Regions from separate parts of the Paenibacillus polygoni genome, predicted to be linked through region 1. Evidence: predicted binding sites of a transcription regulator. Region 1 holds the regulator's gene; the other holds the start of a gene.
The links. Region 1 encodes NrdR, which represses ribonucleotide reductase genes. Its sites were predicted from a motif close to AACACNATATATNGTGTT; they were not measured.
Positions count from the first base shown of each region.

Region 2: QPK24_RS14675 (anaerobic ribonucleoside triphosphate reductase) is a predicted target of NrdR. The motif match lies at 3,605-3,622, and genes of this name have one in related genera.

Region 1 covers NZ_CP127162.1:1,607,196-1,613,824, forward strand. Annotated here, with positions in the region: gene QPK24_RS07745 (manganese efflux pump) at 1-543, shown strand, start outside; gene coaE (dephospho-CoA kinase) at 558-1,154, shown strand; gene QPK24_RS07755 (lytic transglycosylase domain-containing protein) at 1,151-1,714, shown strand; gene QPK24_RS07760 (alpha/beta-type small acid-soluble spore protein) at 1,804-2,028, opposite strand; gene nrdR (transcriptional regulator NrdR) at 2,145-2,612, shown strand; gene QPK24_RS07770 (DUF2264 domain-containing protein) at 2,646-3,782, shown strand; gene QPK24_RS07775 (hypothetical protein) at 3,810-4,040, shown strand; tRNA gene QPK24_RS07780 (tRNA-Ala) at 4,451-4,523, shown strand; gene QPK24_RS07785 (hypothetical protein) at 4,880-5,119, shown strand; gene QPK24_RS07790 (M15 family metallopeptidase) at 5,285-6,097, shown strand; gene QPK24_RS07795 (family 43 glycosylhydrolase) at 6,249-6,629, opposite strand, start outside.
Region 2 covers NZ_CP127162.1:3,063,457-3,070,085, reverse strand. Annotated here, with positions in the region: gene QPK24_RS14690 (hypothetical protein) at 1-26, opposite strand, end outside; gene QPK24_RS14685 (DUF1796 family putative cysteine peptidase) at 227-904, shown strand; gene nrdG (anaerobic ribonucleoside-triphosphate reductase activating protein) at 1,057-1,551, opposite strand; gene QPK24_RS14675 (anaerobic ribonucleoside triphosphate reductase) at 1,557-3,524, opposite strand; gene QPK24_RS14670 (MDR family MFS transporter) at 4,015-5,544, shown strand; one part of gene QPK24_RS14665 (IS3 family transposase) at 5,681-6,629, opposite strand, start outside.

The sequences.
Region 1 (6,629 bases):
GTAGCATCATGGATTGGAGCAGGGATTCTCATTGCTATGGGAACCTGGTCACTCATTCAGTCATTTAGGTCCAAATCTGCAGATTCGGAGACGGATCCATGGAAAGAAAAAGCGAACTTATCTTCAGATACTTCGCTTTTATCTCAGGAAACGGGAAAGAATAGTATGGCTGAGGCGGAATCGTCTGAATCGGAATCAAAAACTACCGTTTTTTTATTGGAGATTCAAAAGTTTGGTCTTGTAATTCAAATACTAAAGAAACCTTCTGCTGCAGATATGGACGATTCAGGAAGTATTTCGGGTTATGAAGCGATGTGGCTTGGGATTGCATTATCTTTAGATGCCTTTGGCGCTGGGCTGGGGGCTGCACTGCTTGGTTTACCACCTTTATTAACCTCAGTAATGATCGCTTTTTTCAGCGGTTTGTTTCTCGTCTTTGGTTTAAAGGCAGGTTTTCGTTTTGCAAACTCAAGTTTTGTACAGTCTTTGACAGCCTTGCCTGCCATTATGTTAATTATTATGGGAATATTGAAGCTGATTTAATTTGAGGTGAATACATGAATATTGGATTAACAGGCGGAATTGCGTCAGGTAAAAGCAGTGTTTCCAAGCTTCTTGTAAGCCTTGGAGCGATTTTAATTGATGCAGATCAGATCGCTCGGGAAGTCATGCTTCCCGGGCACCCTGTGCTTGCTGCTGTTACAAAACATTTCGGACAAGTTGTTCTGCTAGAAGATGGATCACTGAACCGTAAGAAGCTCGGTGAGCTAGTTTTTAATCATCCAGATCAGCTTCAAGCATTAAATCAAATTACTCATCCTGCCATTCGTCAGGAGATGAGAGACCGTAAGCATAAATTCGAAGAGCAGTTTCCAGACCGTCTTATTGTTGCTGATATTCCTCTTCTCTATGAGTCAGGACTTGAAGATGGGTATGATCAGATCATGCTGGTATATGTACCAAGAGAAGTTCAATTAGAGCGGTTAATGAAGAGAGATGGATTGAACAAGGATCAGGCAATTCTGCGCCTAAAAGCACAGATGGATATAGAAGAGAAGAAACAAAAGGCAGATATCATTATAGATAACAGCGGAGATTTTGAAGAAACGAAGAAGCAAATTTTGGCCTTCTGGCGTGACACGGGTCTATCATGAGATGGCTTCGTAAAAAAAGAGTACTGCTTGTTATACTTGTTTCCTTTTTATTTCTTCTATTTTTTAATACCAATTGGATGTCTTGGTTTTATCCCATTCATTATAAAGATGAGATTCGGACACAAGCAAAAGCTTATGATGTGGACCCATTTCTCGTAGCCTCCATTATTCGAGTGGAGTCCAATTATAAACTGAGCCGTGAATCGAAAAAGGGAGCCATTGGTTTAATGCAGCTTATGCCGGACACAGCGAACTGGGTGCTGGAGAAAAAACAGAAAAAGAACGTTACGTTGGATGAACTGAAGCATGAACCTGAGGCAAATATAGAAATAGGTACTTGGTATCTTGATTATTTATCCGATCATTTTGATGGTAATCCGATCGCAGCGATCGCAGCTTATAACGCAGGACAAGGGAATGTAGGCAGTTGGATTAAGAAGGGTTTATGGGATGGAAAACTCGATACGATTAATGAGATCCCGGTAGGAGAAACCCGGCATTATGTTCAGCGGGTTATTTATTATTATAATCAGTATAAAGACATTTATAAGGAATTCTGATCTTTTTACTATTTGTACTGCGAAAATACGAATAAATGCTGGACAGGCCAGCCTAATGGCTAACCTGTCCAGCACTTTATAATTACTAATTATTGAAATTGACCAGCGAGTTGTTGTTCACCGATTGTTACAAGACGTTTCGTGATGTAACCCCCGATTGAACCGTTCTCGTAGGAAGTCATGTTACCTTGGTATCCATCTTGTGGGATACTGATACCTAGTTCTTGAGCGATCTCATACTTCATTTGCTCAAGAGCACCAGAAGCGCTAGATACAACTAGTTGGTTTGAGTTTCCGTTGTTACCTTGTGCCATTGCCTTTCACCTCCTTGCGAGTTGGTAAAAGTATTATGTCTCAGAAATGTGATTTTCATTACACTTTTTAAAAGAAAAATAGTTGGAAAGTATATACAATAAAAGGAGTGATGTTCGTGAAATGTCCGTATTGCGCGTACGAAGGTACGAAAGTACTGGATTCTCGGCCCGCTAATGAGAACAAGTCCATTCGCAGACGCCGCGAATGTGAACAATGTAACCGCAGGTTTACCACTTTTGAGACGATCGAGGAGACACCGCTGATTGTTATCAAAAAAGATGGAAGCAGAGAAGAGTTTAGCAGAGAAAAACTGCTTAGAGGATTGATCAGGGCTTGTGAGAAACGTCCTGTATCTGTTGAACAGCTGGATCATATCGCGTCTATCGTAGAGTCTTCTTTACGAAATACAGCAGTTGCTGAAGTAGAGAGCAGAGACATTGGAGAGCTTGTGATGGAACAGCTGTATCCCGTTGATGAAGTTGCTTATGTGCGTTTTGCTTCAGTATATAGGCAGTTTAAAGATATCAATATGTTTATGAAAGAACTAAAAACGTTATTATCCAAAGAACCCTACGAAGAGTAAAGATACCTTTATAATAAAGGAGAATTCACTTTCATGATACATAGTCGAAAAATATGGCTTGAATCGATGTTTCGAATAGCAGATCCTGTATTGGAATCTTTATCGAACCGGAAGTTAAAGGAACTCATGCCTGTGGATTCTCCCTTAGTGGGTAGGGAAACCTATGCTCATCTTGAAGCACTTGGCAGATTGCTTGCGGGAATAGCTCCATGGTTAGAACGTAAGCAGGATGGAGAAGAAGAAGTTTTAAGAGATAAGTATGCAGTGATGGCTAGACAAGCCATTGACGCTGGAACGGATCCGAATTCACCAGATTTTATGAACTTTACAGAAGGCGGTCAGCCGCTGGTAGATGCAGCTTTTTTATCTCATGCGATTGTGAGAGCTCCTCAGGAACTTTACGGACAGCTTGAACCGAGAGTAAAGCAGCAGCTTATTGAGTGCTTAAAGAAGACACGTCGTATCAAAGCCGTCCCCTCGAATTGGCTGTTATTCTCTGCTATGGTTGAGGCAGCCTTGTATATGATGGGAGAAGAGGATTTTGATGTGATGAGAGTCGATTACGCTCTCAAACAGCATGAGCATTGGTATCTAGGGGATGGAACCTACGGAGATGGCCCTCATTTTCATTGGGACTACTATAACAGTTTTGTCATTCAGCCTATGCTTATTGATATCCACCTTACATTCAAAGGGATGTATCCTGATTGGGACTCGGCTTACGAATTCGTATTGTCCCGAGCACGAAGATATGGTGCAGTGCTTGAACGTATGATTTCACCAGAAGGAACATTTCCTCCAGTAGGTCGTTCGCTTGCATATCGTTTTGGCGCTTTTCAGTTATTATCTCAGCTTGCACTGATGGAAACGCTTCCTGAGGAGTTAGATGGTGGAAGTGTACGCTGCGCGCTTACCGCAGTATTGCAGAGAACGCTTGCTGGGGAAGATACATTCGATGAGAACGGATGGCTTCGGATTGGATTTTGTGGCAATCAACCAGATCTAGCAGAAGGTTATATTTCTACAGGAAGTTTATATTTGTGCAGTACCTTATTTCTGCCGCTGGGACTATCAAGTGATCATCCATTTTGGTCGATGCGAGACGCACCGTGGACACAGAAAAGAGCATGGAGCGGGCAGTCCTTTCCGCTGGATCAATCGGTATTCTAACGAATAGTTGGAGGAGTGGTAAAGAAGATGAGTAAGATGCAAATTGCAGAAAAGCTGTGGAATATCTTCCTGTTTGCTTTACTTTTTATCCTTTTTTTTATAGCAGGTAAATATATAATCTTCTCTTATGTTCAGTTGGATTCATTGTTATACCAGAATTTCATTGAAATCGTTTATGTTGTAGTTGCAGTCATGTTATCTCGATTGTTGTCTGTGACTGCATTATCATTTGAGCGAATGAATTCTAGTCATCATTGAGCCCTCTAGAAAGCTGAAAGCGTCACTGAAAAAGGTGCTGCGTACCTAATATAATAATGATTACCCCCATGATTATACTGATGATCCCAGCGAACTTAACATAGGAAAGCCACATATCACTGGGCTCTTTATCGTAACCTATTCTTTTGAATAACCAAGAATCAGGACGCTTGATAGCGAGAATCCCAAGTGCTATTACACAAACACCCATGAGAAAATAAAAATTAAACATCTGATCAGCTCCTTTTAAGTAATGACGCTATAGCATGAAATTAAGTTATATTCTATTTTATTTGTTAATTTGAATTTCAATAAAAATACTTGCGACGATGCGTACTTAAGTGTATAATAAGTAAGTCGGAAAGTTACTGGAGACACAAACTTTGAATTCATATCAACTACATAATTAAGGGGCCTTAGCTCAGCTGGGAGAGCGCATCGCTGGCAGCGATGAGGTCAGGGGTTCGATCCCCCTAGGCTCCATACACGAAAACCCTTGTTATATAAGGGTTTTTTCTTTTTATTAAGGCTTGGAAGGAATATTGGGGACAAAAAACGAGTGGGTTGAAATATTGCGGATATTTATGGATTTATGGGGACATTTTCTTGTATCGGGTTATTTTCATGTAAGAATGAACTAATTTTGTCGCTGATCAAGCTGCAAGTTAGGAAGTACAAAGCGGTACAGATCAAGAGTGATAAACAATACTCTTACGGCTAAATCTCAGAAATTATAACAGAAGATGATCTATAAAGAAGCACGCCTCAATAGGAGAGCGTGTTTTTTTGTTTTTTGTGATCAGGGAACACTTTTGTTTGGAGGGAAGGGGGAAGGAAAGGTGGACTGGAGCGTTTTTATAATCCTAAATCCTAATCTCAGCGTTAGTGTGATTAGTGATATTTGGCTGGGATGGACAGGTAACAAAAGCCTTTCGAACAGAAGCAGTGCTGGAAGCGAAAGCGAAAGTAAATATATCGTGGATGTGTCTTATACAAGCGAGGGATGGATGACAGTAGGCTTTACCCTAAAACTAACACCGAAAGTGCCGAACAAGACTATTGTATATCGAGTGACTTGATTTGCGGTAGTACGAACCATATGGATGCTTGGTTGGAGTCCTAGGTCACTCACACATGGTGTTTCTGTGGTGCATTTGCTGCCTATATGGTCATCCATTTGTAAAGAAACCAAACAGGGAGCTCACCAAAGGAATTAACTTACGAAAGAGGGGAGGGGATTCTTATTGTCAACGCTAACTGAGGTCCAAGCAAAGTCTGCTCCTATCATCAGTCAGATACAAAATGAAGCTGTCCGTCTTGCCACGTTGAAACTTATCGAGCGATGTTATAAACGAGGAGTCGAGATCAGAATAACCCAAGGATTTAGAACGACAGAAGAACAAAATGCACTTTATGCCCAAGGGAGAACTACTCCCGGCCCTATCGTAACGAATGCACGCGGTGGACAGTCTTATCACAACTATAGCTTGGCGATTGATTTTGTCCTGATCAAGGGCGGATACAATATGCAATATGATGGAGATAGTGACGGAATAGCTGATTGGGTAGAAGTGGTTACAGAAGCAAAAGCACTTGGTTTTGCATGGGGTGGAGATTGGAAATCTTTCAAAGACGATCCACACTTTGAGATGAGCTTTGGTTTATCATTAGCTGATCTTAGATCCGGAAAGCGACCGAGCAGCACACAGATTTCAAAGGCCATATCCCAAATAAATGCTTTAGATGATAAGGAGGAGGAGCGTATGTCTGAACAACTGGAAAAGAAATTGGATGAGTTCAAAAAAGCTGCAGAGGCACAATTCACAGCATTGGATGAAAAGTTCAAGTTGCTCGAAAAGAGACACGCTGTGCCCGCTTGGGCAGATAAACTTTTATCTGATATGAAGCAAAAGAACTTAATTACTTCTACTAATGATAAGGGGTATGATTTTTCTACCATTGCTCAGATGATGAAGAATGCGGGGATGCTTGAAAAAACATTTCTTGATCACGTTGCCCAGATCAACAAAGGGGAACACAAAAACGAATCAAAGTAAGAGGAAATGGTATTTAAGCCCGGGGTATTGGTATCCTCGGGCTTTTTAGAGATTTTTGAAAAAAAGGGTGTGGATTTTAATGTTGGATTAGGCAACTTAATGACTTAATCTTAATCTTTCATATAAAAGCCGATTCAATTAAATTAGGGAGTTATGATGATTCTAAAGTAAACGATGCCAGACTGGCATTTCCCATTCCCTTGTATTGGAAATACAAGGCATGATCTCCGTCAGGAATGGTGATTTCGGCTGTATACGTCGTCCATATATTTGTGAAATCGATAGGAATAGATCCGAGTGAAGGACCGTTCCAATCCGTCTTTACTTCAAAACTTCCGCGGGCATAACCGCGAGTCTTGATTTTGACACGTTTTATTCCCTCGCAATGGAAGTACTTGAATCCGGCAACAGCAGAATCCTGCATGTTGGCGATATAACCGACTTCTTCATCTCCGTCCTTACCGTCTTGAGTGATCTTTGGGAAACGGCCGTCCATCCAAGCACCAAAAGAGCCAGTATACAGTTCATCGAT
Region 2 (6,629 bases), 1.5 Mb from region 1:
CCGCGGTCTGTTTTGTCATCAAGCATTTTATTTTCACCCTTTCCGTTTGGATAGTTTCACCCAAAATTTTCGTAATTATGTATCATTACCGCATGAGGATCAGAGTGAAACAGATATCTATAGGTGTATAAATTGTCATTATGATAAGAAAAGTCCAATGGCACAGGCACAGCGAGGTTTCCTGTAATCTAATAAGGTATACCCTGGCTGAAAGGAGGCGAAGTGAATGGAACTGCATGAATTAAAAGGCGGGTATGATGTCCTCTATAGTCTCGGCCATAACTGTCTTCCTGCAAGCCAGCTGAATCACAGTAAAATTCGGAACATAGCTGGAGTCATCGACTGGATGATGTCCCCTCATTTATCAGGAGTGAGTGCCCTGCTGCGCGATCGATTTCGTCATGTCATGCTATGGGATAATCTCAGGTATCATGGGGCAAGTTCGGATTCAGGCTGTTATGTTATCCGGGACGCTGCCTATGACCTGTACTCTGTTCATGATTTTCCAATGGAAGATAACGATCCGGGTATCCTTGAAAGCTATCCAGGCTTGAAGCAAAAACTAGACTACAGGGCCAACCGGTTTTTACAGCTTATGCAGAGCGGTAAACGAATCTTTTTTTTACGAACAGAAGCTACTTTACATGAAACGGAAGAGTTAGTACAAGTTCTAGATGACCTCGTGGCAGGTGAGTATAAATTACTGGTTGTGAATCACGCGCAGGTACCTTATATAGTTCAGATTGATTATCAACTGCCTAACGTTTGTACACTGCTCATCCCAGAGGTAGCAAATATATTTCAAGATAACCACACCTTATGGCGAACCATTCTGGAAGGAATTTATAATACCATGACCAACGAAGAAATAAATGCTTATCTATTGCAAAATTACAACACATGAAAAATTCACATTAATCAATAAAAGTTTCTAGTTCCTTTTGATATAAGCATGACTACTACTTTACCTATCTCGTACTTTACCTATCTGGAAAAAAAGAAAAACATCCGGTACATGAACCGCAGTCCATTGTCGGCCGGATGTTTCTATTCGTGCTATAAAGTGATTACTGAATCCTCAGATAACGAGGCTTGTACATCAATGATTCGCTGATTTCGGCTTCCGCGAAAAAGAAGCGTGGTATCTTTCAATTCCATTTGAAAAGGACCATCTATGATGACATCACAAAGCTCAGCAAGCGTGCGCATGTCTGGGTCCTCCAGCAGTTTTTCGTAGACAAAACCGGTATAAGCCCAAAGGGTTTTTCCTGGACAAAGTTCCTTATACTTCCGAATAAAATCGGTGCATGCAGGAGCAGAGAAGAATGGATCTCCCCCGCATAAGGTCAGCCCATCAAGTAATGGGTTGTCCGCAATTTCCTGGATGATACGCAGTTGTTCTTCTTTCGTAAAAGGTTTACCTGCTCTAAAGTTCCAGGAGGAGGGATTAAAACAGCCGGGACATGCATGCTTACAGCCGCTTATAAAAACAACAGCCCGAAGACCCGCGCCTTCATTAATAGACTCTGGAATATAACCGCAGATATGCAAAGGGATCATAGATGTTTAACCCGATCTCTGACTTCTGCTTGTTTCGCGGAGTTGAATCGAACCGTGTAATCTCCAGTTAAATATCCAGTTACTCTGCGAAGTCGGCTGAAATGAATGTCATTTTCATGTATTCCACAGCTTGGACATTCCGTACCAATAACACCCTCATAACCACAGGAAGGACAGCGATCCAACGGGTGGTTGACTGAGAAATAACCGATATTTTGAGACAGCGCGTATTGTACAATTCGGCGGAATGCATCCTGATTATTACGAGCATTTCCATCCAGCTCCACATAAGAGATTGCTCCTGCATTGCATAGTTCATGGAATGGTGCTTCCAGCTGAATTTTCTTCGCAGCGGAGATCGAATAGTAGACAGGAACATGGAAAGAGTTCGTATAGTAATCACGATCATTAATTTCAGGTAGAATTCCGTATTTATTTCGATCCAAAACGGTGAATTTTCCGGATAACCCTTCTGCCGGAGTAGCAAACAAGGTAATGTTCAGATTGTATTCATCCCCTTTTTTATCACAGAAGTTCCGCATGGTTTCTATAATCCGAACTGCCTCTTTGTAGGAAAATTCGTCTTCCGCATGATGTTTTCCGTATAAAGCTTTCATACATTCAGCGAGTCCAATAAATCCGATCGATAATGTTCCATGCTTCAGCAGAGAAGCTACGGGTTCATCAGGGTTCAGATGTTCGCCGCCTTCCCAGACACCTTCCCGCATCATAAAGTCAGAAGCTTTTGCAGGTTGAACCGATTGAATAGCGTATCTATGCAGCAGTCCTTCTAAAGCAATCTCCATTACGCGGTGCAAATTCTTGTAGAATTCTTTCATATCGGGCTGTGTCCGTTTACGCAGCGCAATCCCATGTTCAATGCCAAGCTTCACGAGATTAACGGTATTAAAAGAGAGGTTTCCTTTTCCACTTTGACGGTTGCGGCCAAACCGGTCAGCGATTGTACGCGTACGGCAACCCATGGTAGCAATAATGGTATCGGGATCATTTTCACGATAAAACGGCAAATTAAAAGTAGCATCGACATTGACGAAATTCGGATATAATCTCCGGCTGGAACATTCGAGCGCTTTTACAAAAATATCGTAGTTGGGTTCGCCGGGAGCTTGGTTAATCCCTTGTTTACACTGGAAAATATGCTGAGGGAAAACAGGCGTTTCTCCATGACCGAGTCCTGCGATGGTAGCATCAAGAAGCGCATGGGATACCAGTCTTCCTTCAGCAGACGTGCATAATCCATAGTTTAGGGACGTAAACGGAATTTGTCCGCCTGCCCGGCTGCTCATTGTATTTAAGTTATGAATAAGGGATTCAGCAGCTTGATGTGTCTCTTGAATGGTTTCATTCATGGCAAAAGCGTAGGCTTTAGAACAGGTCGTTTGTGCGAGTTCGCTATTCATATGGATATATTCTTGATCAAGTTCCGCTGATTCTTCAAATAATTGTTTTCCTTTTCGGAAGTGTTTTCTGAAAGAGCGTGCAACATAAGGAGCCAGGTCCCAATCGATTTTGTTGGCAGAAACACCGCCAAATTGACTGTTTTGCTGAGACTGAAAAATAATAGCGACAAGTGACATCGCTGACATGATTGACTGAGGGGTTCGTACAGAACCATTTCCTGTATTAAAACCGCGTTCTAGAAGCCGATCAAAAGGAATAAAGATGCAGTTTGTTGTACCGAGCGCATATTGGTCAAGGTCGTGAACATAAAGTTCGCCTTCCGTTATTGCTTGAGCAACCTGTTTGGGAAGGACGTGCTTCATCACATGTTTCTTCGCAGTTTCAGAACCAATTTTACTCATCTTTCCACTAAAAGAGTCTCCGTTCAGATTTGCATTTTCTCTAAGCAGATCCGTGTCCTTACTTCCTAAGATTTGGTCCATTATATCTGTGAGTTCATCTGCTTGTTTAGGATTAGGTATAAATGCTTCTAATTTTGCCATAATGAATGATCTCCTTCTAAATCCGTTTTCTGTTATGTGTAGTTTGTTTTGGATGAATTCTATGTTTTTGTTATGCAATACATACTATATATTGATCTATTTGAGTATCATACCTACAAGATGTACTCGGAGTGTATGACAAAAATCACAGTTTGGCCTGCATAGAACCCTATACTGAAACTCAAAAAAGACCCTTAACCCTTGTCATTATGGGAGGAAACGCTGTGCAATCTGAGCTGAAAAAAAACTAAAAAAATGAAGGGAGAATGTTTTATTAATAAAATAATTAAAAAACAGTTATAGATAAGAAATACAGATGCAGAAGAAACTGGGATGTGTTATGTTGTAGCAGTGCGATAAGTAACGATAAGTAACGATAAGTAACGATAAGTAACGATACTTACTCCTTACATTGTCTGAATACCTCACCTTCAATGAAGGAAGGTAAACGGATTTATATATATAGATAGAATGGGATGGAGGAGAAAAATTGAATACAAACTCACTGAATGATGCGGCAGATAACAACGTTAATAAGAGTTCTGACTCACCGAAAACGGGTTTACTTCTTGCTGTTTTATTGTCGGGTGCCTTTGTCGCTATTCTTAACGAGACACTGCTGAATGTAGCTCTATTTCAAATCATGGGTGACCTGAGTATTGAGCCTCACCTGGCACAGTGGCTTTCGACTAGCTACATGCTTGTCATCGGTATACTGATCCCCGTATCTGCGTATTTAGTTCAGCGGTTTACAACGAGACAACTTTATCTATCCGCAATGGCCTTATTTCTCATCGGAACAGTCCTTGCTGCAATCAGTTCAAGCTTCGGTATTCTTCTCTTCGGAAGAGTGATTCAAGCTGTAGGTACCGCTGTGCTGATTCCACTGATGATGAATATTATCTTGGCTGTCATTCCTATGGAGCGCAGAGGAGCGGCAATGGGACTGATTGGACTTGTGCTTATGTTTGCTCCCGCCATTGGACCGACATTATCCGGTTTTATACTGCAGCATTTATCGTGGCGCTGGTTATTTATTCTGGTAGCTCCGATCGTTGCCCTGACACTGATCTTCGGATTTATGAAGCTGCGAAACGTGACCAGTACAAGCAGACCGAAACTGGATGTGTTCTCTGTTATTCTTTCTACGATTGGTTTTGGAGGCATTGTATTCGGATTTGGTAGTATGGGGGAAGGCGGCAGCACATCAATTCAGAGCTATGTGATTTTTATTATCGCAATCGGCGCTATATCGCTTGCTCTCTTTGTGTGGAGACAGTTGAAGTTGACCGCGCCTGTTATGGATATGAAGGTATTTATCTATCCGATGTTTTCTGTTGCGGTTGTATTATCCATCATCGTTATGATGACCATGTTTGCTATGATGCTCGTTTTACCTCTTTATTTGCAGAAAGTAATGCTTTATAGTACTTTGATGACTGGACTTGTCATGTTGCCTGGCGGACTCCTGAATGGACTCATGTCGCCAGTTATGGGGAAATTATTCGATAAATATGGGCCGCGGATGCTTCTTCTGCCTGGGATGCTCCTTATGATTGCTACCATCACTTGTTTCTTATTGCTGCCTCTGCAGTCTGCATGGCTCGTGGCCATTCTTCAAACGTTCTTAATGATATCTATTGCTATGATTATGATGCCTGCACAAACGAATGGACTAAATGCCCTTCCTGCAGAGTTATATCCGCATGGGACAGCGGTGCTGACTACGCTGCAACAAACGTCAGGTGCTCTCGGAGCAGCAATCTTCATCTCGATCATGCAGAATGGGGAGAAGAAAGCGCTAAGCGGCATAGCGAATCCGGGAACAGCTGAACTGAATGCAGCAATGACTACGGGGGTAATGGACGCATTTAAGATTGGACTAATTCTCGCTTGTCTCGGTCTCTTTCTTGCTTTATTCGTGAAAAGAGTAGCAGGTCAGACGGTGACGAGTGCAGCCTCTTCGGTACACAGCGAGACGGAACTTGTTACAGGAACCGCAACGGTAAAGGGAAAATAAATGATTATGCAATGGTACTTACTGAATCATATATGGCAGAGTGAAATGGAATATGAAATAGGGTAGAGTGAGATAAAATATAAAAAGGCGGACCAAATTTAAACTGTACCCTTTGTAAAGGACACTTTAAAAAAAGCTAAGCCACTTGAAGGAGATGCTGTCTGTATTTTGCAGGCGGCATCTTCTTTAGGTTCCACTGTCCACGATAATGATTGTAATAGAGCATATAACTTCTCACTTCACGTTTCACATCGTGTAAGGTCTCACAGGTCTTTAAATCGATCTCATCTTTTAAATGTCCAAAGAAAGATTCTTGTGGTGCATTATCCCAACAGTTTCCCCGGCGTGACATAGATTGTCCTAATTTCATTTTCTTTACCAACTTTTGAAACTGGGGATTTGTGTAGTGGAATCCTTGATCTGAATGAATAAATGCATCTTTCGCAAAGTGCGAATGATTGCGTTTTAATTGGCGTAGCGTATTTAAAGCAATATCTAGAGTGATCTTATCAGATATTTCATAGGCTAAAATCTCATTCGTTTCGGCATCTTTTATCGTCGACAAATACGCACGTTTACCGTGAGCGTAGGATAAGTAAGTGATGTCCGTTAATAATACCTTGCCTGCTACACCTTGTTTAAACTGGCGCTGCAAGAGGTTTGGACATGTACGGTGTTCGTGCGTCGCTTTCGCCATCCGACGATAAGGATTCGCTTTTCGGATCGGACAAAATATATTGAACTTCTTCATGATGCGACGAATTCGTTTTAAGTTGTAAATGATATGATATTGATTTTTTAATGTCATTTTAATTTGACGAGCACCTTTCTTTCTTCGACGGAAATGATAGGCTTTTAAAATGATATCTCTTACTTTTTCATCTGCTATATTGCGTACTGTACGCTTTCGTACTGATTTTTCGTGGAAATAATTATAGTAGCCAGAACGAGACACACCGATCGTTTCACACAAATAGTGTACCAAGCGATTTAGCTGATATTTTTCAATGGTCTGACGAATTAATTCAAACTTCTGTTTTGTTACGAGTTTAATTTCTTCTTCAACATCTGCCTTTCGAGTAGAT